DNA from 2 places in the Paenibacillus xanthanilyticus genome. Region 2 is predicted to be linked to the other one. Evidence: predicted binding sites of a transcription regulator. Region 2 holds the regulator's gene; the other holds the start of a gene.

Region 1 (14,956 bases), 600 kb from region 2:
ACGTCACCTTTTCGATCGGAAGACGAGCCGTCGGATAGCCCGATCCCGCCGCCGCTTTGCCGACCGAAATAAGCATAACCGGAATGAGATGAGCCGGAATCTGGAAGTACTCGATCAGTTTCTCAGGGGAGAAGCCACCCATAGGCACGGTATCGTAGCCTCTGGCTTTGGCAGCCAGCATGAGCTGCATCGCGACCAGGCCGCCGTCGATCAACGCCACGCTGCGCGCCTTCTCCGGGGACATCGTCCGGTAATATTCCTTCATCCGGGGTACGTAGGCATCGCGTGCTTCCTTCGGCATGCCCGCTTCGACGGACAGGTCGTAAATCTCGTCCGCGCGCTTGTACGCTTCGGTGTCGCCGAGCAGTATAATCGTCGCCGCCGCGTCGACCACCTGTTTCTGGTTATTGGCGATCGGCAGCAGGTCCGCTTTGACCGCCGAATCCGTTACCACGATGAAACGCCAAGGCTGCAAGTTCGAGGAGGACGGCGCAAGCGTCGCTTCCCGCAGCAGTTCCTTGAGCTCTTCCTCTGTAATAGTCACGCTCGGATCGTAGCTCCGAATCGATTGGCGTTCCCGAATGACCGAATAGAAATCCACGCCCGTTTTCTGAGTCATATCATGATTCCTCCGCATCCAAACTGTAATATTTTTAGTTACTGTTATAACTTTAGTTACAGTATAGAGAGGAACCATGCTTGCTGTCAACCGAAAAAAGAAAAGACTCTCCGGCATGCCGATTAGGTCAGCGCGCCTAGAATCTCTTCTTCCAGCTCTAGCTGCTCCCAAGTCAGTCGGCAGGCCTTCTGCAGATAGATAAGGCCTTTCTCGAACAGCCCTGGCGCATGGTCGTCCAGATAGACGCTCATTTGTCCCCAGAATAGACGGATATACGTGCTCCCCGGATAGTCGTTCTCCCGCATCCATACGGATGTCATCGCCAAGGGATTATGAGCGCGGGCCGCGGCATCTTGCAGTAAGGGATATAACACCTTCGCTTCCCAATTCACGTGAATTTGCAGCGATTCGGCTAATGCGTCCGTCTGGCACTTCAAATTCAGGATGTCGTGAAACTCCGGCGTGCCGCGATCCTTCAGCTCCCGGATCAGCTTTTCCACCTTGATGATATCCGCCCGAATCACTTCGTGCTCGTTGACCAACCGTTCAAGCCCGCGCGTCAATTCCACGGGCAGCTCCTCCTGATACGTAAACATGCGAACTCAGCTCCTCTTATGACTGTGTTGGCATTCCAATCTCGGCTGCTTTCGTTTATAAGGCATAGAGCGTCAACAGGTCCTTCGTCGTCACCGCGTCCCGCTTATCTTCCTCCCGGTTTCTCTTCTCCATGCAGGCCGCGCATTTCCGCTCGGTATCGCATTCGCCCGCTTCGTCGCATGTATAACAATAGTGGAGCATATATCTCGTCAGATCGGTATGTTTTCTTTTCGTTTCCATTTGGCTTCACCTCGCAAGTTAGTAACAAGCCTCTTCTCTACAACTCCACTATACCGCGCGCCGCCGTTATCCGCTGTGCACTTCCTCACATGTGGCTGCGAGGATTCGCGGTCGCGGAACGCAGTCGCCCCATCCGAGTACGAGACGGCCACGCCCGAAGTAATGCGCTTTTTGATCCGAAGAACGCATAAGAAGCCATCCGCAAAGTCGCGCGCGACTATTCGAATGGCTCCATCGTTTATTGGACCTTTATTCAGCCAGGAGATGGCCGTACGTACCGTCCTTGCGACGATAAATTACTTCCATGCGGTTAGACGCCCGATTGTGGAACAGGTGGAAGGAGTGGTCCGACATGTTCATCTGCAGAATCGCCTCTTGAATGTCGACCGGCTTCATCGCGATCCGCTTCACCTTCATGACCGGAAAATCCTCATCCTCCTCCAGAGCGCTCGCAGCCGACCTTGTCTGCTGGAGGTTGTACGCCATCTCGCGGCTTTGCGTTCTTAGCTTGCGGCGCGCCCGTTCCTTATATTTGCGAAGAATGCGCTCTATTTTGTCGGAAGCCTCGTCGAGGGCGGCATACATATCGATATCCTTGACCTCTGCGCGGAAAACCATGCTATGGTAGGGAATCGTCACTTCGACCGCGTGCTCCTGCTTATGCCCTAGCACCGCGAGCGTGACGTGAATGGTGACCGGTTCGTCGAACCAGGCCTGCGCGGTTCCGATTTTGCGTTCCGCGTATTCTTGAAGAGCCGGTGTAATCGTAAGGTGTTTGCCGTGAACGTGTATGGACATCATCATGAAGGCCTCCTTAGCGTTGCAAGCTCTCTTGCATGGCTTCATTATAGCCCCGCTTTCCGGCCGCTCGCTGTGACGATACTCACAACGAATTTTAGGAAGGTACTTCCACCTCCCATGTCCATGAATCACATCCGGCAGATCTCTTTCGGGCAATTGTCGCAGTGGCAAATTTCGCGCAAATATTCCAGATCATGGACGACGTAATACCCATTCGCGTAGTCGATGACGCCCTTCTTTCTTAGCTCGCTCAGCATCCGATTGACGCTCTCGCGAGTCGCCCCGATCATGTCCGCCATCTCTGTATTGCTAATTTTGAGGTTGATTTCGATTTTCCCCTCATCCGTCTTGCCATAGGAATTGCACAGACGAATCAGAAGCGAACACAAGGCGCCGGTTTTGCCGAATAGCATCAAATCGCGAAACTTCGTTTGGGTGAGACGGTGCATAAGCCCCATCCATCGCATCCATTCCAAGGCGAAATCCCCGTCCTGCCAGACAAGCACCTCCACGTCCTTGCGCTGGAGGGTGCCGATCGACGCGTTCTCGGTCACTTCGGCGCTGAAGCCATGGACCCCATCCTGAAAGGGATCAACCTGACCGAGCAGGTCGCCTGCCTGGTGAAGGTATAACGTTAGCGTTCTGCCGACGTCCGAAGACTTGGTCGTTCTGACCTGCCCTTGGAATAGGTAATAAAGTTTATCGGCTATCTCGCCTTCCCTGAACAGATAGGAGCCCTTCTCAGCTTTGCTTATGTACATGATGCCCCTTAGCTTCTCGAAATTCTCCACCGAGAGCGTTCGTAATAACCCGCCGCCGGCTTCCTCCGTCTTCGATTCCATGGATGGCCTCCTTCAGAAGGATGTGCAAGCCTACGTTTCCTGCGCTAGCCGCTTACGTTGTGCTTATCGAAATACCGGGCGATCTCGACGAGCATGCCGCCCGCTCGTTCCACGTCGGGCACGATTACCCGGCGAACGCCTTCCTCCTCGAGTCCCGTTGCGGTTACCTTCCCGACGGCGACGGCCAGCACGTTCTCGTCGAACTGTCGAATTATCTCTTCTTTCGCGCCGAGTTCCTTCACGTAATCGAACAAGTAAGCGATCTGCGCCCGCGTCGTGAAACATACGGCGTCCACTTCGCCGGCCCGGATTTCGCGCACAGCCTCGGCCAACACCTCCGGCTCCGGCGGCTGATAATGATAGGGCAGCGACAGCGTGAGCTCGGCGACCCCGCGCTTGCGGACAAAGTCCGCCAGCTCGGAATGAGATTGTCCGTGAAGTTGAATCCACACCCGTTTCCCGTTCAAATCGATCTGCTCGAGCTTACTGGCCACGCTGCGAAGCGAGCCGTCGTCGGCGATGATCTCCGGCTGAACGCCCAGATTCTTGAGGAATGCGAATGTGCGATATCCGCGGCTGGCGACGCGAGCGCCTCTCAGCAATGTCGTGAAGTCCGCCAGCAATCCGAGCGCTTCCGCGCGCTCGCGGAAATAGGCGAAGCCGATGCCGGTCGTGAAAACGAGCCAGTCCGCGCCAGTCGCGATCAGACGCCGAAGATCTTCGTCGACCGTGGCCTCATCCGCATAGGTCAAGCCCTGCAGCGGCCGCACGACGGGAATGCCGCCTTGCTTTCGGATGAGGTCGGACATTTCGTCGATTTTTTGCGAGCCCGCGATGACGATTTTTTTCCCGTTTAATGTAACCATGACGCACCTCCTTTTCTTTCGGTTATGGCTGCGGCCAACCGACGTACACTTCGCCGTCGCGAATATCCACCGGGTAACTTCGCACCTGACCTTCGTCTGGCGGAAGCACGCGGCCGTCCGCCAGCCCGATCTTCCAATCGCAGATCGGATCGAACAGCACCTCGCCCGAGACGATTCCTTCCACGATCGTGCCGCCTCTCGGTCCTGGGCTGCGGTTCTCCAGCGCGAACAGCTTGCCCTCCGTCGTCCGAAACACCGCGATTTCCTGCTCGCTCATCCGAACGACCCGCCCGATCCGCATCGGGAACTGATCCAGCGAGCCGACATGATAATACTCCATCCGTGTATCGCTCCTATCCTCATCCTCGTTTATTCCTGACGGACCGGCACCTTGATCTCCTCGAACAACTGCTCCTTCAGCTTGCGGTTGTCCAGGATATCCCGCCACGGCTCCTTCACCTGCTGAAGAGACAACTCGATCCTGCCGTTCAGCTCGCTCCGCTTCTCCGCGTTGTCCACCACAATCGCGACCACGTGATCGAGCCCTACCCGTTCCAGCCAATCGCTCGTGCGCTCCAGATAGTTGGCCGTTTCCCGGTAGTGCTGGATGAACGCCCCCACGATATCCATGACTTCGTCGTCGGTCTTCACCTTGCACAGCAAGTCGGCTAGACGGGCCTTGATGCCGCCATTCCCGCCGACATAAATTTCCCATGCGCCTTCGTTGCCGACGATCCCGAGGTCCTTCGTCGCGGATTCCGCGCAGTTGCGCGGGCAGCCGTTGACGGCCATTTTGAATTTCGCCGGCATGTCCAGCCGCTCGAACTTCTTCTCCAGCCGTACGCCCATATCGATGGAGTCCTTCGTGCCGAAGCGGCAAAATTGCGAGCCGACGCAGGTTTTGACCGTGCGCAGCGCCTTGGCGTAAGCATAACCCGACGGCATGCCCAGCTCTTCCCACACCTTCGGCACATCCTCGCGCTTGATGCCCAGGAGATCGAGTCGCTGCCCGCCCGTCACCTTCACGAGCTTGACGTTGTATTTCACGGCCACGTCCGCGATGAGCCTAAGATCCTCCGGCGTCGTGACCCCGCCGTACATTCTCGGAATGACGCCGAAGGTGCCATCCTTCTGAATGTTGGCGTGCATGCGTTCATTGACGAAGCGCGCGTCTCGCTCGTCCACATGCTCCGAAGGCCAGATCATGCCCAAATAGTAGTTCAGCGCCGGCCGGCACTTCGAGCAGCCTTCTTCGTTCTCCCAGCCGAGCGCGTATCGGACTTCCTTCGAGGTAATCAGACCCTTTTCTTTGATATTGCGGACGACCTCGTCTTTGCTGAGCGTCGTGCAGGCGCAGATACCTTCCTTCTTCGCTGCGGCCGAATCATACTTGTCGCCCAGGACGTGCTTCAAGATTTGCTCGACGACCGGCCGGCAGCCGCCGCACGAGCGGGACGCGCCGGTGGACATCTTGATCTCCTCCACCGTCGTGAATTCCTGCTCCTGGATCACGTCCACGATCCGCTTCTTGGTCACGCCGTTGCAGCCGCATACGATTTCTTCGTCCGCGATATCCGCGACCGAGTTGCCGGAATCGGACTCGGCCGTGCCCATAAGCGCCCCATGGATCGCGTCCGTCATGACCGTGCCGGTCCGTATCCATTGCTGCAGACGCGTCGATTCTTTGCCGTCGCCGATCAGCACGCCGCCCACGATCCGGCCGCCCCGCAGCAGGATCTTCTTGTAGATGCGCCGCCACTCGTCATGCATGCGCACGATCGCCAGATCCGGCGCGTCCGTGAACTCGCCGGCCGAGAAGACGTCGATACCCGAGATCTTCAGCTGCGTGGAGACGACGGTGCCTTCGTACGGCTTCGTCTCGGCGCCGCACAGATGCTTGGCGAGCACCCCGCCCTGCTCGAACAGCGGAGCCACCAGACCGTAGCACATTCCCCGGTGTTCGTTGCACTCGCCCACCGCATAGACGTCCGGCGCCGACGTGCGCATGTAATCGTCCACCACGATGCCGCGGTTCACTTCGAGTCCGCTCGCCTTGGCGAGCTCGGCATTAGGCACGATGCCGGCGGCCATCACGACGAATTCCGCGTCCAGCGTCGTTCCGTCGCTGAATTGCAGGCCCGTCACGCGGTCATCGCCCAGGAATGCCGTCGTTTTCTTGCCCATGGCGAATTTCAAGCCCTGACCCTCGAGCTCCGCCTGCAGCATGAGCGATGCGGTCCTATCCAGCTGGCGCTCCATGAGCTCCTCGACCAAGTGGACGACGGTGACGTCCATGCCTAATTTCAGCAGCCCCTTGGCAGCTTCCAAGCCCAGCAGCCCGCCGCCGATGACGGCGGCCTTCCGGTGCACGTTGGCGGCTCGGACCATGCGCTCGCAATCGTCGATGTCGCGGAAGCCCACGATGCCCTCCTTGTCCGCGCCCGGCACCTTTAGCCGGAATGGACGAGAGCCTGTCGCCAATATCAATTTGTCGTAAGCAACCTGCAGTCCGCCCTCGGCCTCCACCTGCTTGTTTGCGAGATCTAACCCCGTTACCTTCACGCCGGTATGCAGCTCGATCCCGTTATCGCCGTACCACTGCCAGTCGTTCAGAATAATATCCTCGATCGCTTTGCTTTTCTCGAGCACGTAAGAGAGCTGGATGCGGTTGTAATTCGGGTAAGGCTCCGCTCCGATGATGGTGATGCTGTATTTGTTCGGAGCAAGCTTGAGAATGTTTTCCACCGTATTGATGCCCGCCATGCCGTTGCCGACCACGACCAAACGTTCGCGTTCCACTCGACGTTCCTCCTCGTGTTGCCATTTGGAAATTAGTATTCGATGCCTTGCAGCGATTCATACTTCATTCCGGCTGTTCGGGGAAGTCTCGCATAACGAAAGAACCCTCGCACCCACCTGGTCAAGGCGGAGGCGAAGGTTCTATTAGCCATCAAGGTTTTCTTGGGTCAATGAGCCGTATGCGTCGGCGTACCCGGGAGCGCGTCCTCTTGCTCGTCGCCGCGCTTGTTGCCTTTGCCAAAACGCGTCGCGATCTTGCGAAGGAACGGCAGAAGGTAGTAGTCGATACCGAAGCGGCCGCCGTTCGTGCCGGCGATCATCACGATGCCGCCGAGAAGAATGAGCCATGGGTTCGTGCTGACGGTGCCGGCGAACAGGAACATGAAGTTCATCATCAGGCCGAAGAATGCCGCCACGGCGGTAAGTCCGCCCAAGATAAGACCCAAGCCGACAAGCGTCTCACCAAGCGGAATCGCGATGTTGATGAGCTTGACGTTCGGCAGCGCGAAATTCTCGAGGAAATTCGTGAAGGTCGGATAGATAAGTTCGTTCGTCGCGCGATCCACGACCGGTTTGGCGATCGCGCCCTGCAGGAAACCGCCTGCGTCGAAACCGTCCTTCAATTTATCAATACCGTGAGTCAGCCATTCGTAACCGAGATAAAGGCGAAGCAGGACAAGAAACCCGGCGGCATATACATTCTCGCGAAGAAATTTCATCAACATGATGGATACATCTCCTTGGTTTTGTGAATAAATTCACAATATAGTTTGGAAGCTGCTCATTCGCGGCGTTTTCCGCATCGCCATGAGCCGCGCGGCGCTTGTTGCTGTCTTCCATGGCTTTATTATAGGCGCGCATCGCGCGCAAAGATGTGATCCTTTTCACACCGCTAACGATTTTTTCGCGCATACACGTAGGAAGGCCTTTCAGGCCTTCATTTCGTCGATCCGTTTCCTGATGTAAAAGAGGACGCGGCGGAATCCCGCGCGTCCTCTTCGTCGATAACCGTCTCCCCTTACCTTGCCCCGATGTTCGTGCCGCTTGGCGTTCCCGCGCCCTTCAAATCACTGTTGTCCGCAAGCTTCAGGAAGTTGCCCAGATTCGGCGAGCCGTCCGCATTACGCGTGACCGTCGGCGTCAAGCTGACGAAATCGGCCGCGCTTGCCGCAAGCCCCTTCGCGTTCACGCTTGCGTTGTTCTTCCACCAGACGTTCGTGCCGCTAACGTCGGTGCCGCTCGTCTTGTCGCTCGATCCGCCGTCGAAGGACAAGTTGTTCGTGAACTGATGGGTGCCCGCATCGAACGCGAAATTGCTCTGCCCGTTGTCCCAGGAGGTGTTGTTCGTCATTCTGATGGAGCCCGGGTTGCTGTTATACGTAAAGCCATGCTTCTTGTTCTGATAGGCGATGCTGTTCACGACGATATGGTCAACCGGGATCTGCTCGCCGCCGAGCTTGAAGCCGTTGCCGTCGCTGTTGGTCGTCGATGTGCCGTCCGACGTCTGCCCGTTATGGTGCGCGATGCTATTGCGGATCGTGACGGCGCCGATCGGGCCCGTATCGGTCTTCGCATACAGATCCCAGCCGTCGTCGACGTTATACGCCGCGATGCAGCCTTCGAATACGTTGCCCGGTCCCACCGTCAGCTTCGCCGCGAACCCGTCCGCGTCCTCGCCGTTGTCCGGATCGTAATTGTCGTGTGAATAACTGTTGATGACCTGATTGTACTGCGGCCATTCGCTGTTGGCCGCGGTCGATGCGTAACGGCCCAGCTGAATGCCCGTATCGCGGTTGTGATGCGCCTCCACGTTGCGGATGATGTTATAATTGCCCCCGATGAAAATGCCGTTGTCGCCGGCCCCTTTCACCTCGATCCGTTCCACGTTCCAATAATGGCCGAACAGCTGCAGCCCGCGGTTCGCGGAGCCGAACGACTGACCCGAGAAGTCGAGCACCGGCTTCTCGCTGCCGTAAGCGACGATCTTCTTCGGGCTGCTTGCCGTTCCGTCGTTGCCGCGCGCGATCGTGATTGTCGAAGCGTAGTTGTACGTACCGCCTCGCATATAGATCGTTTTGCCGGCCGCGATGCGCGTCAGCGCGGATTCCAGCGTAGTCGGGCTATCCAGCGTGCCGGCATTGCTTGCGCTGCCGGTTGGCGCGACGAACAGATCGCCGGCTGCCGGAGTCGGCGGATTTCCTGGGTCCGTACCGGGATCGGTGCCCGGGTCGGTACCCGGATCCGTGCCGGGATCGGTCGTGCCGCCGCCCGTCGTGACGGTCACGTCATCGAATTTGGACGCCGTCTTGACCGCGAGCAATCCGACGCCGCCTGCCGTCAAGGCGGTATCCGTGGCAGTCAGCTCCTTCACGCCGTTGACGTACATCGTAATGGTCGATCCGACCATTTCTAATTTCACGGCATACCACGTTCCGGTCGACAAGGCATAGGTTTTGGTCGCGAGCGTCGTCGAGGAGCCGCCTACCTTCTTGCGAATCTCCAGCTTGCCTCCGCTGCTGTTATATAACGATGCGGCGTAATAATTATTCCCATCCTTATACCGGCCGGCGACATACGTGCGGTTCGTGCCGTTGAAATTGTCGACCTTCACTTTGGCCTCCACGGCGTAATCGGTCCACGAAGCGCTGCCTGCCGACGTACGGCCTTCGCTCGTGCCGGTCTGGGCGTACACGTAGTTGCCGCCGTCGGACACGACGGACCAGCTGCCCGTCGACGCGGTCCAGCCCGCGGCGTTGCCGTCGTTGAAATTATCGGCCAGCGGCGTCTCCGCGGCGGCGGTGCCATAGATGACGAACGGGACGGCCAGCGCCATGCACATCGTGACCACCGTGCCTTTGAAGGTTTTCGCTTGAATCGGATTACGTCTATTCATCGTTACCCTTTCCTCCTTTGAATGTTCGGTCTATCGGGCTGCAAGTGTAAGCTGCGGATAACCACCTCCCTTCAAAAGACGCGAGTTCGTGGCACGGTGCGGCAACGATCGATTGATGCGGCGACGGCGATCGATTGACGCGGCGGCGATCAGCTTCAGGCAAGCTCCGAGGCTACCACCCTTTTGTCCGATCAGCCCTTCAAGCCGCTCGTGCTAATCCCTTCGACGATATACCGCTGGAATAGGAAGAAGACGACGAATACCGGAACGACGCTCAGCGTCGACATGGCGAACAGCGCGCTCCAATTCGTGATCGAGTCGGGGTCGGAGAACATTTTCAACCCCAGCGACACCGGATACAACTGCGGCTTGTTCAAGTACAGCAGCGGTCCCATGAAGTCGTCCCACCGCCAGTAGAAGGAGAAAATGGCGCACGTCATCATCGCCGGCACGATCAGCGGCACGATAATGCGCGAGAAAATGGCGAACTTGCCGCAGCCGTCGATCTTGGCCGCTTCATCCATCTCGTGCGGCAGCGTGCGGATGAACTGCATGATGAGGAAGATGAAGAACGGCGTGCCGAAGAAGGTCGGCAGAATGAGCGGCCAATACGTATCGATCCAGCCGAACCAGTTGAACATGACGTATTGCGGCACCATGATGATCTCGAACGGCAGCATCATCGTCAGCATCATGCAGACGAACCATAGCTTCTTCCAGCGGAAGCGGATACGGGCGAACCCGTACGCGATGAGCGCGGAAGAGGCGACGCTGCCGAAGGTGGACAACAGCGTGATGATCGTCGAGTTCAAGAAGAAGGTCGCGAACGTCACGCCGCCGAACCCCTTCCAGCCCTCCGCATAGCTGGAGAAGTCGAGCCGATTCGGGAGGAGCGAATGGGCCGTTGTGAAGATCGTGGCGTTATCCTTGAAGGAGCCGGCGACCATCCACAGCAGCGGATAGAGCATCATGAACGTCAGCGCGAGCAGGAGCAGCTGCTCGGCCGCCAGCTTGATGACCGCCTTTCGCCGAAGATTCATATTACCGCTCTCCTTCCGATTCGTAGTGCACCCAGTGCGAGGAGCTCTTGAAGATGAGCGCCGTGAACAGCCCGATGACGAGCAGCAGCAGCCAGGCCATCGCCGACGCATACCCCATATCGAAGAAGGTGAAGGCGCGCTGGAACATATACAGCACGTACAGCAGCGTCGAGTTGAGCGGCCGGCCGTCCTCGAAGATGATATAGCTCGGCGTGAACGCCATGAACCCTTGGATCGTCTGCATGACGACGTTGAACAGAATGATCGGCGTCAGCAGCGGAATCGTAATGTTGATGAACCGTCTCCAAGCGCCGGCGCCGTCTACTTCGGCCGCTTCGTAATAGGAGGCCGGAATGTTCTTGAGCCCCGCGAGGAAAATGAGCATCGAAGAGCCGAACTGCCAGCCATACAGCAAAATGAGCGTCCAGATCGCGTACGACGGATCGCCGAGCCACGACACGGTCGGCAGCCCGAGCTTCGCCAAGATCGAGTTAAGCGCGCCTTCGTTGCCGAACAGCTGCCGCCACATGACCGATACCGCGACGCTGCCGCCGATGACGGAAGGCAGGTACAGCAGTGTCCGATACACGCCCTTCATCACGACGAGCCTCGCCAGCAGCAGGGCGATCGCCAGCGCGAAGACGAGCCGGAACGGCACCGCCGTGAAGACGTAGAACAGGGTCACCTTCACCGACTGCACGAACTTCATATCGTCCATGAGCATCCGCTCGTAATTGTCCAAGCCAATCCAGCGCGGCGTGCCGAGCATGTCGTAGTTCGTGAACGACAGGTACAGCGACATCGCCACCGGGAATACCGTCAGCGCGAAAAATCCGATCAAAAACGGCAGGATGAACAGATAACCGGTCAGATTATCGTTTTCCTTCCCTTTCTTTGCTTTGCTCTTCGCCGCCCCGAGAAGCGGCATGGAAGCCTCTTGTTTCATGTCATTCCCGCCTTCCTTCAGCCGCAAGAAGGAGCAGGCCGGCTCCGCCGTCGGACGCGCCCGCGCGTCGTCCGTCATGGCTCCGGCCTCTCCCTAGCGCTCGTCGCTCTCGATTATTCCGCGCCGCGCGCGATGATCTCTTCCGCCCGCTTGCGGAATTCGGCCGCCGCTTCCTCCGGCTTCAGCTGCTTATACATGACCTGCTCGTTGACTTCCTCCATCGCCTTCGAGATTTCGGAGGCGCCGGCCGGATAGACGCTGTCGATCGGGCTGCTGTTCGCGCCGATCATATCGATGTAGTCGAAGATCATTTTGTTCGTTTCGTCCAGGTCCGCCGCCAGCGCCTCGCGAATATCGGAGGTAATCGGCACGCCGCGCTCGCCCTTCATGATTTTGTTCGCTTCCGCGTCGTTGATGAAGAAGTTGATGAACTTCGCCGCTTCCTCCTGATGCTTCGACTGCTTGCTGATCGAGAAGAACAGCGACGGCTTCAAGTACATCCCTTTGTTAATATCCGGTCCCGGCAGCGGCGCCAGCTTCAGCGTCCGATTCGCCGCCTTCGTCAGCGCGACGACCTGGTTCGACCAGCGGAAGTCGAACGGCGCTTTCCCGTGGACGATCAGCTGGTCCTCGATCGCCTCGTGCTGCATGATCACGTCCATCGACGGGTACGTCTTCTTCTCCTGCTGCTCCAGCGTCATCGCCAAGTATTCGGTCAGCAGCTTGTCGTCGAAGCCCAGCCCCTTGCCGTCCGCGCTGTACATCGTCTGTCCGTGCTGGCGGGCGTAATATTCGAAAATATTCGTGATCTCAAGCCCTTGCGTGCCGTAGTTGCCGGACTTGGCGTGCACCGCTTCGGCCGCCTTCTTCCAGTCGTCCCACGTCCAATTCAGATCCGGCGGGGCAACGCCGGCATCCTGCAGCATTTTCTCATCATAGATGACCGTCAGCGCGTTCATCCCGAGCGGGATGCCGAGCAGTTGGTTGTTCGCGACGCCCGACGCCATGATGCCCTCGTTCGCTTTGCTGACGTCGATCGTGCCGTTCTCGGTGAACGGCTTCATGTCGAGCAGCACGTCCTTGCTCGCGTATTGCGTCAGGTACTCGCCGAAGTTCATTTGCAGTACGTCCGGCATGTTGTTGCCCGCGACCATGGCGGCCAGCTTCTCCCAATACCCGTCGAAGCTCGTGAATTCCGTCTCGATTTTCACGTGCGGATTTTTCGATTCGTAGAGCTTCACCACTTCGTTCGTCAAGTCGTGACGGGTTTGCGACCCCCACCACATGAGGCGAAGCGTGACGTCCTCCCCGCCGCCTTCGGCCTTGGCCGTCTCCGTCTTCGTCTGGTTCGCGCTCCCGCTTGTCTCCGCCGGCGCCGCGTTCTTATTGGTATTGGCGTTGTTCGTCCCCGCGCCGTTGTTGCTCCCGTCGCTGCAAGCCGACAGCGAGAATGTCAGCAGCACCGCCGCGGCAAGCGTCATGAACGTCGAGCGTGTTCTCATGGTATCGATAGACCTCCTTGGGCTTATCTCGTTTTGGCTTCCTCTTTATGGTAGCGCATACAACGCCGGGCGAAAATGAAACGAAACGGTCTTCTACGTTAAAAAAACCGATATCCGCAGAGGACATGCACCCGCGGTATCGGCTGACCGACGTTCATTATGGCGACTTTCGTTCATTTTTCCGGCATCATGATCAGCTGCTTCTTGTACTCCGACGGCGTCAAGCCCGTATGCTTCTTGAACACTTGGCTGAAATATTGCGGATTGCCGCGAAACCCGACCTGGGCGGCGATGTCCAAGATTTTGACGGACTCGGCGCGGGCGATCAGCCGCATCGCCTCCTCCATGCGCACGCGGATCATGTAGAGCGAGAATTTCTCGCCGGTCTCCTTGCGGAACAGCTTCCCGAGATAATCCACGTTCAAGTAAAAGATGTCATGCGCCAGCTTCGAGAGCGTCAGCGACTCGTCGTCCAGATGCTCCTCCACGTAACGAATGACCTGGGCGATAACCTTGGACTGCGTCTGCACGTTCGCTTCGTAATTGCGCTCCGCCGCCTCAACGGCCGCCTGAAGCAAGTAGTCCTCGGTCTGATCGAGCGTGTCGAACGCGTCGTCCCGAAGCAGGTACGCCTCGAGCCCGCGCATCGGCCTCGGCCGCGCGGCCGAGCTGCCTTCGGACCCGGCCGACCACGATGACTTGGCGCGTCCCTTCTCCCGCAGCAGCACCAGGTACAGCTCCAGCACGCACGATTTGACGAGCCCGACGTCCAGCTTGCTCGCCTTCAGACGGGCGATCGTCTCGCGGACGAATTCGCGCGCACGCTCCGTGTTCCCGCTTCGCACCGCGTTGGCGAACGCTTCCGTGTCGACCTCCAGCTCCATCGGAAGCGCTTCGGCCGGATGGAGAATGTCTTCCGACGTAATAATGCTCCCTTCGCCCAAATAGAACCGATGCGACAAGCAAGCCTGCGTCTCCCGGTACAGCATCCGCAGCTGCGTGATCGAACCCGGATGGCTGACGGCGATCGTCAAGTCCAGCCGGAAGTATTGCCCGTAGATCCGCTTGACCCGCTCCAGCAGCGCGAGCCATTCGGGCAGCTCCCCCTCCTCGACGAGCAGGACGAGCCGCTCGCCGATCGTCGTGTTCAGCAGCACGTGCCGGCCGGATTCCCGCACGAGCTCCTCGGCTATGTTGTGCAGCGCGAAGAGATGCTCGAACTCGCAGCTGCCTTCGATCTCGAACAGGAGCAGCCGGACCGACCGGTCTTCGATGTCGAGGCCGAGCAACCCGCTATAATAGTCCCAATCCCGCTCGCTATAGGTCTTGTTCATGAGGCATTCCTTCAGAAATTGCTCCTTGATCTGCGGCAGCACCCGCGCGAGCTGCTCCATCGTCGACGCCTTGAACGACTCCTGCCGCTCCCGCTCGCGCAGCTCTTCCACCGCTTCGTCCAGCACGCCCGCGATTTCGTCCTCCGAGCAAGGCTTGAGCAAATAGTGGCGCACGCCCAGCTTCATCGCCGTCTGGGCGGAGGCGAACTCCTCGTGCCCGGAGAGGACGATAAAATGCATGCGCGGATAGCGCTCCTTCGCCCACTGAATAAGCTCGATACCGCCCAGCTCGGGCATCCGGATATCGGTGATGACGATGTCCGGCGGCTGCGACTCGATTAGCCGGACCGCTTCCTTGCCGTTCACCGCTTTGCCCGCCAGGCGCGTGCCGTGCTTGTCCCACTCCACCACATTGGCGATGCCTTCGAGAATAATCCGCTCGTCGTCCACGAGCAGCACGTTATACATGGTCTGCCT
Region 2 (14,956 bases):
GCTGCGCAACGCCGCGCGTCTCATGCAGGAAGGCCGCGCGCACGCGGTGAAGATGGAAGGCGGCGCGGATATCGCGGACGAAGTAGCCGCGCTCGTACGCGCGGGCATCCCGGTTATGGGCCATATCGGCCTGACGCCGCAATCGGTTCATCAGCTGGGCGGTTATAAGGTTCAAGGGAAGCTGCCGAAAGAAGCCCAGCAGCTGATCGACGACGCCAAAGCGCTGGAAGCCGCCGGCGCATTCGCCATCGTGCTCGAGCTGGTCACCGAGCCGCTGGCCGCGGCGATCACGCAGGAGCTGTCGATCCCGACGATAGGCATCGGCGCGGGACGCGGCTGTGACGGGCAAGTGCTCGTTTACCATGACTTGCTGAAATACGCTTCGCCGTACAGGGAGAAGAAGTTCGTCAAAACCTATGCGGACATCGGAACAACCATTCGAGAGGCGATCTCGTCCTATATAACGGAGGTCAAATCCCGCGCGTTCCCGGCCGAGCAGCACGCGTTCGGCGTACAGGAGCAGTCGGAGATCGCGAACCTGTACGGCGGTCAGGAGCAAGCGGCCGCGGCCGCGGAATCTCCGGCGAAGGAACTGCAGCATCAAGGAGGCGCAAGACCGTGATTATCGCCAAGACGATCGAACAATTGCGCGCGGCTCTTCGCGGCCAGCGGGATGCCCGCCCTGAGCAGCATATCGGCTTCGTGCCTACGATGGGCTTCTTGCACGAAGGACACGCAAGCTTGATGAGAAGAGCGAAGGAAGAGTGCGGCTTTGCCGTGCTCTCCATCTTCGTCAACCCGATGCAGTTCGGACCGAACGAGGATTTCGACCGTTACCCGAGGGATGCCGAGCGGGATCTTCGCATCGCGGAGCAGAACGGCATCGACGTGGTCTTCATGCCGTCCGTCGAGGAGATGTATCCGAACAAGCCGGTGACCAAGATTCTGATCAGCGGAGTGACCGAGCGGCTGTGCGGTGCCTCCCGGCCGGGGCATTTTGACGGCGTAGGGCTGGTCGTCGGCAAGCTGTTCAACCTCGTCCAGCCGGACCGCGCCTATTTCGGCATGAAAGACGCCCAGCAGGTGGCGGTCATCGAGCGGATGACGGAAGACTTGAATATTCCCGTCCAGATTGTGCCTTGCGAGACGGTTCGCGAGTCGGACGGTCTTGCCTTAAGTTCCCGCAATGTCTACTTGAGCGAGGAAGAGCGCGGCCAGGCGGTCATTCTGTCCCGGACGCTGGCGCTTGCCGAAGAATGGGTGAAATCCCCGGGCATGACGAATCGCGCGCTTTCGGATAAAATAAAAGAGTCGATTGGACAAGCGCCTTTGGCGGACATTGATTATGCCGAGGTGCTGACCTACCCAGACTTGGAACCTCTGAACGACGAATCCGAGCTAACGGCTCACGAAGGTAAAATTCTTGTCGCGCTGGCCGTCAAATTCGGCCGAACGAGACTGATCGATAACCGCTTGATGGAACTGCACGGAGGTGGCTACCATGTTTAGAACGATGATGAAATCGAAAATTCACCGCGCGACCGTCACGGAAGCGAACTTGAATTATGTGGGAAGCATCACGATCGACGAAGACCTGATGGAACTGGCCGACATTTGGGCGAACGAGAAGGTCCAGATCGTCAACAACAACAACGGCGCACGGCTCGAGACCTACGTGATAACCGGCCCTCGCGGCTCCGGCGTCATCTGTCTGAATGGCGCTGCGGCGCGTCTGGTGCAGCCAGGCGACAACATCATCATTATTTCGTATGGCATGATGACGGAGGAAGAAGCCCGGCAGTACAAGCCGAAGATCGTGATCATGGATGCCGGCAACAAACCGGTGGACGCCCATTATGAAGAGGTGCACGGCGTCAGCATTTAATTCGGCTGGTTGGGTTGTGTAACGAATGCCATGGAGTATGAAAAGCCTCCCCCGCGCAAAGAATGAGCATAACATTTCATTCAAATTCGACGCGTGAAGGTGGGGATGCAGGCGATGTTCCAGCATGTATTCGCAACGATGCACGAACTGCTTGACGAGATCATGGTACATTTTGGCAGCGCCGAACTCGATCAAAAGAAGCGGTACTTCGAGCAATTATCCATGCTAAAATCAATGAGCGACACCTTTATTGAAGAATGGCTTCAATTCGAGGAGAAGCTGGCCGAATTCCGTAATACGTACCGGGACGCGCCGGATGGGGGCAAACCTTCCGGCGTACCGTCTGCGGCTGTCGGACCGCCAGTTGCGCCTGTCGGCAAGCCCGAAGGCGATAAGCCGGCGAATGGGCTTTCATCCCAGCCAGCTGTGCCCAAGCAGCCGGTTATGCAAGATCCCGGCAACGAAACGGGATTAATGGTTAAAGGGCAGGGGTATTTCAAATTATTCATGTTCAAAGAAGCGGCTGACCACTTCGAGCAAGCGGTGCAAGCAGCCCCGGAGAACAACATGGCGCGTCTGTTTCTTGCGATGACGCATATGCATCTTCAGCAATGGCAGGAGGCGCAGCGGCATTTTCAACTGCTCGTCGAGCTGACCGATCACCCCAAGTGGCAGGCGCTCGGATATAACGCGCTTGGCTGTATTCAAGCGGTACGAATGAATTTGGAGCAGGCGGAACGTTATTTCTTGAAGGCGCACGAGACTGACCCGGCTTTTACCGACCCTTTATCGAACTTGAAATCATGTCAGAAGCAAGACGGGCACTTATCTCTTTATTTCGGTAGCGGGCAGCTTTAGTTTGCGGAGAGGATCGAGTAGCGGAAGATGAACTATGCGGTTTTGGATCTTGAGACGACCGGCCATGGGGCCGGCGATGAAATTATACAAGTCGGGCTGGTGCTGCTTGACGAGGAGATGCAGACGATTCGGTCGTACAGCAGCTTCGTCAAGCCGACCATACCGATTCCAGCCTTTATTACGCAGCTTACGGGCATCGATGATGAGATGGTAGTCGATGCGAAACCGATTGACGAAGTGCTGCTCGAAGTGATCCCGCTGCTGGACGATGCGGTTCTGGTCGCCCACAACGTTGGTTTCGACGCCGGCTTCTTGAACCAGGCGTTGGATCGAAGCGGATATATGACTTTCGATGGACGGAGATTGGATACGATCGATCTGCTTCGCATCCTATACCCGACGCTCACCTCGTATCAGCTGGGCTCGGTCACGGAGCATTTCGGAATCGTACACGATCAGCATCACAGGGCTGATAGCGACGCAATGGCAACCGCCGAACTGTTCGCGGAATGCTACCGCAAGCTGGAGCGATTGCCGCTGTTGACGCTGCAGCGCATTGCATCGCTGCTGGGAGACGCCATCGACGATACCGGTTGGTTCGTGAACGAGATTGCGATACGCAAAGAGACGATGTCCACCGTGGATTCGGATGCCTATCAATATTTCAGGCAATTCGCAATGCAAGCGGGCGATTGGACGGAAGAACAATCGCCCCGCGAAGGCGAGGATATTCCGGTCGCGGATTGGACGTTCGACCAATTTTTAAGCGGACTCAAAGAGAATATCAAGGCGCTCATTCCCGGCTACGAGGAACGAGAACCTCAAAATATAATGTTCGAAGAGGTGCTGGCCGCGCTTGAACAGAACCGGCACCTGCTTATTGAAGCGGGCACAGGAACGGGCAAATCGCTCGGCTACCTGATTCCCGCTCTGTTTTATGGTATCCAGCAGGATAAAAAGATAGTCGTCAGCACGCATACGATTAACCTGCAGGAACAATTGCGTCAACGGGACTTGCCTTTATTGCAGCAGGTGATGCCCGCTCCGTTCCGGGCAGCGATATTTAAAGGACGGGGCAACTACTTGTGTCTTCGCAAATTCGAAGGCAAGGTGAATATGCACGATTTTGCTTCCCCGACCGAAGACCGCATTACGGCTTCGCAAATGGTCGTGTGGCTGTCGGAGACCGGACATGGTGACCAAGAGGAACTGAATTTCGGCAACAAAGGGTCGGAATTCTGGGGAACGGTCGCCAGTGACGCCGATTCCTGCCTCAATCGAAGCTGTCCTTGGTTTAAGCGTTGTTATTATCATCGCGCGAAACAGGAAGCGAATTTGGCGGACGTCGTCATTACGAATCATTCGATGCTGTTCACCGACATCCGCGCAGACCACCGGCTCCTTCCCGGTTATGAGCATTTAATCGTGGACGAGGCGCACCATCTCGAGGAAGTGGCAGGCAAGCATCTGGGCACCCAAATTTCGTATTTGTCCGTGCAGCATCCGCTTGTCCGATTAGCCAAGGACGCGCGCAACGGGCAACTGGTCAGCCTCATTCACAAGCTTGCGGGAGAACCCTCTGACAAATCGCTTGCGTGGCGGGAGAAGATCGACGAGATTTTGCCGGATTTCGGCGATTTGCGGGACGATTGGGACCAATTATTCGAGCTGCTGTACGCAATGATGGGCAGCGGCCAATCCGATTCAGCAGAGACGGGACAGCTGGTGCTCCGCTTGCGCCATGGCAATTTGCCGAAAGGCTGGGGCGACGCGCAAATCGTGGAGGAAAGCATTCACGGGCATTTGAGCAAAATCGTGCGAACGCTGGATAAAGTGTTCGGTGAAATCAAAGACGAAGTCGACGACTCGGCGATCGTCGCGATGGTGACGGACTTGAGCGGGACGGTCAAGGATTTGACACGGGCACGCGACGAGCTTCGCACCTTCATGAAAGCCGACAAGGCTGATATGGTGTATTGGCTGGAGGGAAACACGAATTTCAGGGCAAAATCCATCCATCTTTATGCCGTGCCGGCCGATGTCAGCGAGCAGCTGCGCACCCACTTCTTCGACGCCAAGAAAAGCGTCGTGCTTACATCGGCGACGCTATCGGTGCAGAAGTCGTTCCAATATGCGGCGGAACAGCTCGGGCTCGGCGAAGACGAGAAGAATGGCCGACTGAAGACGGTTCAACTTCCGTCTCCGTTCAACTACAGAGAACAGGCGCTCGTTGTCATCCCGCGCAATTTGCCTGTATTGAAGGGGGCGGCAGGCGATCCTCACTTTAACGAGCTGCTGATCAAGTCGCTTGCGGATACGGCGGTCGAGACGAAAGGACGGATGCTCGTGCTGTTCACTTCGTACCGGATGCTGAAGCAGGTATACGATCCGTTGAAGGAACTGCTTGCAGCAAGCGGCATTCAGCTGATTGGGCAAGGCATCGACAGCGGCAACCGGAGCAAGCTTACCAAGCGGTTTCAACAGCAGGCCAAATCCGTACTGCTGGGCACGAGCAGCTTCTGGGAAGGCGTCGATATCCCCGGCGATGCGCTGACGTGCCTCGCGATCGTCCGACTTCCGTTCCAGCCGCCGAATCATCCGCTCATCGAAGCGAAATCCGAAATGCTGCAGCAGCAGAAGCAGAATCCGTTCATGAAATTGTCGGTGCCGCAAGCCGTTATCAAGTTTAAGCAGGGCTTCGGCCGGCTCGTCCGCACCTCGAAGGACAAAGGAATCGTGCTCATCTATGATACGCGCGTAATCGATACCTACTATGGCAAATACTTTCTTTATTCGCTGCCGGGTCCGAAAATCGAGACGATGCATTTGGATCAAATCGTGCCGCGCATCCGCGATTGGCTATCCACCAAAGCAGGAGAGGAGGTCCGCACATGACTAAGACGTTCAAAATTTCCGAAGCCGTCGTTCGCCGGCTGCCGGTCTATCTTCAAGTGCTCGGCGATTTGCACAAGCGCGATATTCAAACCGTCTCTTCCCAGGAGCTTGGTAACAAACTGGACTTGAATCCGGCGCAAATTCGTAAGGATTTGGCCTATTTCGGAGAATTCGGACGCAAAGGCATCGGCTATGACGTTTCGTATTTGATCGAGAAAATCAGGCAAATTTTGAAGTTGGATCAGCCGCTGAGCGTCGGGTTGGTCGGCGCTGGTAATTTAGGCCGCGCGTTGTGCAATTATAATACGTATTTGAAGGATAATATGAAAATAACGGCGGTATTCGACGCGCATGCGCCGATCGTCGGCACGAAAATCAACAGCTTGACCGTACTGCCCATGGATAGTCTGATCGAGAAAGTGAAAGAACTGAACATCCGAATCGGGATTATTACGGTCCCTGCATTCGAAGCGCAGAACGTGGCCGATCGATTCGTGGCGGCAGGCGTCGAAGGGATATTGAACTTCGCGCCTGTCATCCTGCGCGTACCCGAACACGTTCGCATTCACTACGCGGATTTTACCCGGGATCTGCTCAGTTTGGCGTACTATTTGGAGAAAGAAGGAGAGACCGAGAATGAACCGGTTGTGGATTGAGAACGGCACGTTCGTCACGATGGACGATAATCAGCCTTGGGTGAAAGGTCATATGGTCGTGGAGAACGACCGCATTACATACATAGGTGAGGCAGCGCCAACGCCGATTCCCGAAGGGGCGGAACGCATCAACGGCCAAGGTCTGGTTTTCATGCCGGGACTGATCAATACGCATGCGCATTCGGCCATGTCGCTGCTGCGGGGGTATTCGGACGACGAAGCGCTGCAGGTGTGGCTGCAGGATAAAATGTGGCCGATGGAAGGCAAGTTCAACGACGAAGACGCGCATTGGGGGAATGCCCTGGCCGTGATCGAAATGCTGAAGTCCGGCACGACGACGTTCGTGGACATGTACGACCGGATGCCGATTTTGGCCAAAGTCGTGGAGCAGTCGGGGATGCGCGGCGTGCTGACGCGCGGTGTGATCGGCCTCTGCTCGCCGGCGGAGCAAACCGCGAAGCTCGAAGAAGCGAAGCAGTTCGCCAAAGAGTGGAACGGTCAAGCAAACGGACGGATTCGGACGATGCTTTCGCCGCATGCGCCTTACACGTGTCCGCCGGATTACATTGAACGTATTGTAGCCGCGGCGCATGAGCTGGATGTGCCGCTTCATACCCACATGTCCGAATCCGCGGCAGAAGTGCAGCAGAACGTCAACGATTACGGTACCCGTCCGGTGGAGCATCTAGATAAGCTGGGCTTCTTCTCGCGGCCGTCGCTCGTGGCGCATGCCGTGCATCTGAACGACGACGAGATTGCGCTGCTGGCCGAACGCCGTGTGGCGATTTCCCACAACCCGGCGTCGAACCTGAAGCTGGCGAGCGGCATCGCGCGCGTGCCGGAGCTGCTGAAGGCCGGTGTGACCGTGTCGCTTGGCACCGATAGCGCGGCGAGCAATAACAACTTGGATCTGTTCGACGAGATCCGCATCGCGGCGCTGATCCATAAAGGCGTATCCGGCGATCCAACGGCGATTCCGGCCATGGAAGCGCTGCGGATGGGCACGGTCTATGGCGCCCGGGCGATCTGGCAAGCGGATGAGATCGGCGCGCTGAAAGCCGGCATGAAAGCCGATTTTATTGCCATTAATACGGAACAACCGCATTTTTACCCGCAGACGGAAATCGTCTCGCATCTCGTGTACAGCGGCTCCGGCCGCGACGTGCAGCATGTCTGGGTCGATGGCCGCCAGGTCGTGAAATCTGGCGTGTGCACGCTGCTCGACGAGCAGAAAATTATGGCCGAGGCACAACGCGCGTTTGAAGGGTTGCTGGCCCGTTAATGCGGACCGTACGACGCAAACGTCTTCCGTTTTGGACGCCGGTGCGAATTGCGTTATTCTCAGCGGTCGTCGCGGTGACGCTGCTGATCGGCCTTAACGCTTATTACATGCACGTTCAAGGCCCGCGGTGGAAGGAAGAGAACCAAGCGAAGTGGCAAGCCAAACAGATGGCCGGTCTTGTCTCGACAAAGGATGCCTACAAGTACGTGTGGGATACGACGGCTTGGGTTGTCGAAGGGAAGGACGCGGATGGGGACGATGCCGTCGTCTGGTTGACCGGGGAGAAGCTGGACCAGTTTATCGTGCGTAAGAAGAGGGACAGCGTCATCAGAGCCCAACTGAAGGAGCAGTTTTTCCAAGGGAAGCCGGATGCGGAGCTGAAGCAAATGCAGCTCGGGATGCTGGAAGGCCAGCCGGTGTGGGAGTTGTTCTACGCGCGGGATCAATCCGGCGAGCTGATGTATTATTATGATTTTTACCGGTACAACGATGGCGGTTATATCATCACCTATAACTTGCCGAAACAATAATCACGGACGTAAGCCGCTGCAGACGCAGCGGCTTTTTTTGGCATACTCAAGGGCATACTCGGCGTGGAACATCGTGCCGTGGAACATTTTGATTCATGAATAATCGAGCGGAATGCGATAAACTAAAGTTCAGGTTGAGAGGATGCGGACAGAGCAGTGACGATAGAGCGGATGTGAAGGCTGCCAGCACTGCCAGCACTTACACGCACGCTCGGTCCATGACGTGTGTTATACTTTTTGATACGGATTAGATATTTCTATCGGATTAGAAGGAATTATATAGACCGAATCTGCGAGAGGGGGCTTTTCAGCCATGAGAATAAAAGTCGTACCAACATTGATGACCGCCGTGTTATCCGCATCCTTGCTTGTCGGGGGATGGTATGCCTACCGTAACGTGGCGACGGTCCAGCCTTTGGAGCAGATCGTGAAAGAAGTGCCGGGCGTAACCGCAGCTACGCCGATCGTCGACCGCGAGAACGTGACGGTCCAGCTAACACTGACGCCGGAGGCTAACATTCGAAAGGTGTATGACACGATCGCGGAGAAAGGCAATTCGGTAATCGGCGATCGGACGCTTGAACTTCGAATCGAGAACAAGCAAGCGGACGAGAAATTGAACGATATTTGGTCGGCAACGCTTTTCGATATCGCGCAGGCGATGGAGAACCGGCAATATGCGCAAATTCCGGCGGCCATGATCGCGATCGAGCAAGAATATAAAGGCGTCACCGCGACGTCGGAGATGGATGATAAGAATGTTTACATTACGTTGAAGGAAGGCGAGGCGGTCAAGCACGTGATCTTACCTCGTACGCCGAATCAAATGGGGGTATGGCCGAATGCGTAATTATTCGAAGGAAATCGCGATTGGTTTTATTCCGGTCCTGATTATCTTCCTTCAGTTCGTCGCGCAAATTAACATTATGCCGCTCGTGCTGTCCGCCGCGATCTTGACGGGCGTCATCTATGTGGCGCGTTCGCGCGGCAACCTGGCCGCCATCGGCGGCGACAAGAGAACGAAGGTGCGTCCGACCACGCCGCTATCCTTCGAGGAGATCGGCGGGCAGGAGCGCGCGAAGCAGGAACTGATTGAAGCGCTCGATTTTCTGGTCCATGAGGAGCAGATTGCGAAGATGGGCATTCGTCCCTTGAAGGGGATCCTATTGACGGGCCCTCCGGGAACGGGTAAGACGCTGCTCGCCAAAGCGGCGGCTCATTATACGGACTCCATTTACGTTGCCGCCTCGGGCGCGGAGTTCGTCGAGATGTACGTCGGCGTCGGCGCGAGCCGTATCCGCGACCTCTTCAAGGAAGCGCGTCAGAAGGCGATCAAAGCAAACAAGACTAGCGCGGTCGTCTTTATCGACGAGATCGACGTCATCGGCGGCAAGCGCGACGGCGGTCAACATCGCGAATATGACCAGACGCTGAACCAGCTCCTGACGGAGATGGACGGCATTCATACATCGGAGTCGCCGCGCATTTTGCTTATCGCGGCCACGAACCGGAAGGAAATGCTCGACTCGGCGCTTCTGCGCCCGGGCCGTTTCGACCGCCATATCACCGTCGACCTGCCGGATAAGAAAGGCCGCTCGCATATTTTGAGCATTCATGCGCGAAATAAACCGCTAGCCCAAGAAACGGATTTAGAGAAAGTCGCGGCGGAATCGTTCGGTTTCTCCGGCGCCCAGCTCGAGAGCGTCTTGAACGAAGCCGCGATCTATGCGCTGCGCGAAGAGAGCGACACGATCTCCAACCGGCACCTGTCGATGGCCATTGATAAAGTCATGATGGGCGAGCGCACCGACCGTGAAGCGACGAAGGAAGAGCGCGAGCGCGTCGCGCTCCACGAGCTGGGCCATGCCATTACGGCCGAACTCGTTCGTCCGGGCAGCGTGTCTCAAGTCGCGCTGTCGCCCCGCGGCCAAGCATTAGGCTATGTTCGCCACAATCCGCAGCAGGACCGTTACTTGTATACGCGTGCCTTCTTGGAAGGTCAGATTATGGTGGCGCTTGGCGGCGCCGCCGCGGAAGAGCTGTTCTACGGCGACCGCAGCACCGGCTCGCGCGGCGACTTCGATCAGGCGATGAGCATCGTCCGGTCGATGGTGGAATCCGGCTTGACCGAGATGGGCATCGTCGACAATTCGATGATGACGCCGGATAAGTGGTCGCACGTGAACGCGGCGATTCTCGACGAATTGATGAACCGCGTGAAGCTCATGCTTAACGAGCAGCGCCACGTCTTCCTGCAGTCGCTCGACGTTCTGATCGCGGAAGAGACGATCGATGGAGACCGTTTCCGCTCCTTGCTTGGCAATAGCCCGATCGAACCGACGACTCAATCCGCTTAATTGTTAAGACGCCGTACAGCTGCGCTGTACGGCGTTATTGTTGTTCTGGACGTTTATGATGTGCCAAAATGTCGAATTATCCGCCGAAAAGTCCATTGACGCCGAAAGGTTATGCTTTGACGCTGCCGAGATGGTTTAATGAACAGGTAATATTGCCTAACAATTGCGACTTTGTTCACAATAATGTCTTAAAAGCGCCTCTGGGGAACAACTAGCCCGGGGGATTCAAAACGGCTATAATATAGAGCGGATAGATAGCGGATCATCACTTATACTACAAATATACGATCTGCTGCAATGGAGGATGAAACGTTGAACATACGTAAAGTTGGCGTTATTGGCGCTGGAACGATGGGACAAGGCATCGCAGAAATGCTCGCCTTTAAGGGACTGGATGTGTACGTGACCGAGCAATCGGCTGATCGTCTCTCGCAGGCGATGAGCGCGATCGAGCTCAGCTTGGATAAGCAAATCGAGAAGTGGGCGTTGACGCAAGCCGAGAAGAAGCTTGTGCTGAACCGGATTCATCCGATTCAGAAGCTGTCGGATCTATCGGGCTGCGAGCTGGTCATCGAGACGATCACCGAGGACTTGGACAGCAAAAAAATCGTGTTCGATCAACTCGACCGCCTATGCGGACCGAACGTGATTCTGGCGAGCAATACGTCGACACTCAGCTTAACCGAGCTGGCGGGCGTGACGGCTTATCCGGAACGCGTCATCGGCATGCACTTCGTCTACCCGGTTATGAAGACCGATCTGGTGGAAATCGTACGCGGGCTGAAGACGAGCGATGATACGTTCAACAAAACGAAGGAATTCGTCGAAGACGTCATCCAGAAGAAGGGCGTCATGGTATTCGAGTCGCCGGGCTTCGTGACGACGCGTCTGATCTGTCTGTTCATTAACGAAGCGCTGCATGTGCTCGAAGAAGGCGTCGCCTCCGCAGAGGATATCGACAGCGCCATGCGGATCGGCTACTCGTTCCAGCATGGGCCGTTCGAGATGGCGGACCGCTTCGGCCTGGATTCCGTTCTTGCCGCGCTCGACCGGATGTTCCGCGAATACGGAGAGCTGAAGTACCGCCCTTCGATCGTACTGAAGAAGATGGTGCGCGCCGGACACTTAGGCATCAAGACCGGCATCGGATTTTTCCAATATGATAAGGACGGGGACCGCATATGATCGTATTAGTCATGAACGCTGGCAGCTCGTCGCTCAAGTACCAGCTGTATAATATGAAGAACGAAGCCGTCCTCGCGCAGGGCCGCGTCGAACGGATCGGAATGGATTCCTCCATTGTGACGCATGAGCCGACGGACAAGCCGGAGGTTCGTCAGGTTAGCGAAATTCTGGATCACAATACGGCCGTGCGCAAAGTCATCGAACTCCTGACGCATTCGGAACATGGCGTGCTCAAGGCGATGACCGAGATCAAAGCCGTCGGCCACCGCGTCGTGCATGGCGGAGAGAGCTTCAAACAGTCGACGGTCGTTACGCCGGAAGTGAAGCTCGAAATTCGCAAGCTAATCGATTTGGCGCCGCTTCACAACCCGCCGGCCCTGATGGGCATTCTGGCCGTCGAAGCGAACCTGCCGGGCGTGCCGCAAGCAGTCGTATTCGATACGGCGTTCCACCAATCGATGCCGCAGGAATCGTTCTTGTATCCGATTCCGATGGTGCTCTATCGTCGCCACAAAATCCGCCGCTACGGCTTCCACGGCACGTCGCATGATTATGTCAGCCACAAAGCGGCGGAAGTCATCGGCCAACCGCTCGAGTCGCTCAAGATGGTCACGTGCCACATCGGCAACGGCGCTAGCTGCACTGCGATTCTCAAGGGCAAATCGTTCGACACCAGCATGGGCTTGACGCCGCTCGAAGGACTTATGATGGGTACGCGCAGCGGCGACATGGACCCGGCGATCGTGCCGTTCACGATGAACAAGGAAGACCTGACGCTTAGCGAGGTAAGCTCGATGCTGAATAAGCACAGCGGCCTGCAGGCGATCAGCGGCCTGAGCAGCGACATGCGCGAGATTACCGACGCGATGAAGGAAGGCGACAAGAACGCGAAGCTCGCCTTCGATATGTATACATATCGTCTGCGCAAGTATATCGGCGCTTATGCTGCGGCGATGAACGGCATCGATGCGATCGTGTTTACGGCTGGCGTGGGCGAGAATTCTTCCGTCGTGCGCAAAGCTGTCGTGGACGGCATTACATTCCTCGGCGCGGAGCTCGATGACGCGCGCAACGACGTCCGCTCGAAGGATGCGCGATTCATCTCCGCGGATACCTCCCGCGTGAAGGTGCTTGTCGTGCCAACCAACGAGGAGCTGCTCATCGCGCGCGATACGTATAATCTGGTGAAAAGCAAGTAATACCGATAAAGAAAGATGCATTAGGAACACCAATGGAAGGAAGCGTTGCCCATGAGAACATTGACGACGATTAAACAGATTGGCGGGCATGCGGGTCAGTCCGTCTGGATGGGCGGCTGGATCAACAACAAGCGCTCCAGCGGCAAAATCCAATTTTTGCAGCTGCGCGACGGCACGGGTTACATTCAAGGCGTTATCGTGAAGAGTGAAGTATCCGAAGAAGTGTGGAATACGGCGAAGTCGCTGACGCAGGAATCTTCGGTCTACGTGAAGGGGATCGTGCGCGAAGAGCCGCGGAGCCAATCCGGCTATGAGCTGACGGTAGAGGACATCGAAGTCATCCAATTGACCGAAGAATATCCGATCACGCCGAAGGAACACGGGGTCGATTATTTGATGGACCGCCGCCACCTGTGGCTGCGCACGCCGAAGCAGCGGGCGATCATGGTCATTCGCGCCGAGATCATCCGCGCGATTCAGCGGTTTTTCGACGAGCGTGATTTCACGCTGGTCGATCCGCCGATTCTGACGCCTTCCTCCTGCGAAGGCACGACGAATCTGTTCCACACCAAATATTTCGAAGAAGACGCGTATCTGACGCAAAGCGGTCAGCTCTATATGGAAGCGGCCGCGATGGCGCTTGGCAAAGTGTATTCGTTCGGGCCGACGTTCCGCGCCGAGAAGTCGAAGACGCGCCGTCACCTGATCGAGTTCTGGATGATCGAGCCGGAGATGGCGTTCGTCGATCACGAGGAAAACCTGCGCGTACAGGAGCAGTTCATCAGCTACGTCGTGCAGTCCGTCTTGACGAACTGCCGAAAGGAGCTGGAAGCGATCGGCCGCGACGTGTCCAAGCTGGAGGCGATTCAAGCGCCGTTCCCGCGGATCACGTACGACGATGCGATCAAGTTCTTGAACGAGCAAGGCTTCGATATTCCATGGGGCGAAGATTTCGGCGCGCCGCACGAGACGGCGATCGCCGAGAAGTATGACAAGCCGGTCTTCATTACGCATTATCCGGCGTCGTTCAAGGCGTTCTACATGAAGCCGGACCCGAATCGCCCGGAAGTCGTGCTGTGCGCGGACATGATCGCGCCGGAAGGCTACGGTGAGATCATCGGCGGTTCCCAGCGAATCGACGATCCGGAGCTGCTGGCGGAACGCTTCGCCGAGCATGAATTGTCCGAAGAAGCGTACCAATGGTATCTGGATCTGCGTAAATACGGCTCCGTGCCGCATTCGGGCTTCGGACTTGGCCTTGAGCGCACGGTCGCATGGATTTGCGGTCTGGATCACGTGCGTGAGACGATTCCGTTCCCGCGGATGCTGTATCGTCTGTATCCGTAATCGCCGGCTGGCTAGCGGGCGAAGGAAGAGGGGGAGCGGATGAGTAACGAGATGTGGAAAGCCTACGCCAGGGGAATGGCGTCCGCCATGAACGGCGGCAGCCTCGTCGTGCCGGCCGGGCTGCTCCGCGCTTATCACGGCATCGGCCTGTCCGATACCGAATTTCTGCTGCTGCTTCAGTTAATGTCGTTCCGCCAGCTGGAAGGCATCGACTTTCCGACGCCGGAGCAGCTGGCGGACCGGCTCGGCGTGACGCCGAAGACCGCCCATCAGATGCTAAGCCGACTGATGAAAGAAGGCTTTCTGTCCATCGACGAGCACTTCGATCAACAGACCGGCGTGCAGTCGGAGTGCTATAACTGGGACGGTTGGGTCATCCGCTCGGCCGAATGGCTGTCGGACGGCACGCGCGAGACGATGCAGGCCAGCCGCGCGGAACGGGCGCCGGAGATGAAGGCAACCGATCTGTTCTCGGTCTTCGAACAAGAATTCGGGCGGCCGCTTTCGCCAATGGAATGCGAGACGATCAGCATTTGGATCGATCAGGACCGGTATTCGGACGAGCTGATCCGCTTCGCGCTCAAGGAAGCGGTATTCGCGGGCAAGGTGCATCTGCGCTATATCGACCGCATTTTGTTCGAATGGGGCCGCAACCGGGTGACGAACGCGGAAGAAGCAAGAGCGTACACGCAGAAGTTTCGCGGGCCGCGATAAAAAGGCTGGCAATTTTGTCCTCGTCTGCTATAATAGGCGAAGCGACAA

The links. Region 2 encodes Rex, which represses fermentation and respiration genes when NADH is low (regulators of the CRP and FNR family bind a similar motif). Its sites were predicted from a motif close to TTGTGAAATATTTCACAA; they were not measured.
Region 1: a site for Rex is predicted at 7,511-7,528, ahead of ACFSKT_RS05600 (DoxX family membrane protein). Genes of this name have one in related genera too.

The regions. Positions count from the first base shown of each region.
Region 1 is NZ_JBHUHA010000001.1:1,358,399-1,373,354, forward strand. Features, by position in the region: gene ACFSKT_RS05560 (nitroreductase family protein) at 1-619, opposite strand, end outside; gene ACFSKT_RS05565 (hemerythrin domain-containing protein) at 742-1,215, opposite strand; gene ACFSKT_RS05570 (hypothetical protein) at 1,271-1,456, opposite strand; gene hpf (ribosome hibernation-promoting factor, HPF/YfiA family) at 1,706-2,260, opposite strand; gene ACFSKT_RS05580 (Crp/Fnr family transcriptional regulator) at 2,386-3,099, opposite strand; gene ACFSKT_RS05585 (uroporphyrinogen-III synthase) at 3,144-3,965, opposite strand; gene ACFSKT_RS05590 (nitrite reductase (NAD(P)H) small subunit) at 3,988-4,305, opposite strand; gene nirB (nitrite reductase large subunit NirB) at 4,335-6,764, opposite strand; gene ACFSKT_RS05600 (DoxX family membrane protein) at 6,932-7,489, opposite strand; partial or broken gene ACFSKT_RS05605 (right-handed parallel beta-helix repeat-containing protein) at 7,783-8,952, opposite strand; partial or broken gene ACFSKT_RS05610 (LamG-like jellyroll fold domain-containing protein) at 9,052-9,657, opposite strand; gene ACFSKT_RS05615 (carbohydrate ABC transporter permease) at 9,849-10,697, opposite strand; gene ACFSKT_RS05620 (carbohydrate ABC transporter permease) at 10,699-11,625, opposite strand; gene ACFSKT_RS05625 (ABC transporter substrate-binding protein) at 11,757-13,145, opposite strand; gene ACFSKT_RS05630 (response regulator) at 13,319-14,947, opposite strand; gene ACFSKT_RS05635 (cache domain-containing sensor histidine kinase) at 14,940-14,956, opposite strand, start outside.
Region 2 is NZ_JBHUHA010000001.1:1,960,026-1,974,981, reverse strand. Features, by position in the region: gene panB (3-methyl-2-oxobutanoate hydroxymethyltransferase) at 1-622, shown strand, start outside; gene panC (pantoate--beta-alanine ligase) at 619-1,509, shown strand; gene panD (aspartate 1-decarboxylase) at 1,502-1,885, shown strand; gene ACFSKT_RS08150 (tetratricopeptide repeat protein) at 2,000-2,743, shown strand; gene dinG (ATP-dependent DNA helicase DinG) at 2,771-5,638, shown strand; gene ACFSKT_RS08140 (redox-sensing transcriptional repressor Rex) at 5,635-6,294, shown strand; gene ACFSKT_RS08135 (amidohydrolase) at 6,275-7,576, shown strand; gene ACFSKT_RS08130 (cell wall elongation regulator TseB-like domain-containing protein) at 7,576-8,106, shown strand; gene ACFSKT_RS08125 (hypothetical protein) at 8,420-8,956, shown strand; gene ACFSKT_RS08120 (AAA family ATPase) at 8,949-10,463, shown strand; gene ACFSKT_RS08115 (3-hydroxyacyl-CoA dehydrogenase family protein) at 10,776-11,648, shown strand; gene ACFSKT_RS08110 (acetate/propionate family kinase) at 11,645-12,847, shown strand; gene asnS (asparagine--tRNA ligase) at 12,899-14,194, shown strand; gene ACFSKT_RS08100 (DnaD domain protein) at 14,234-14,908, shown strand.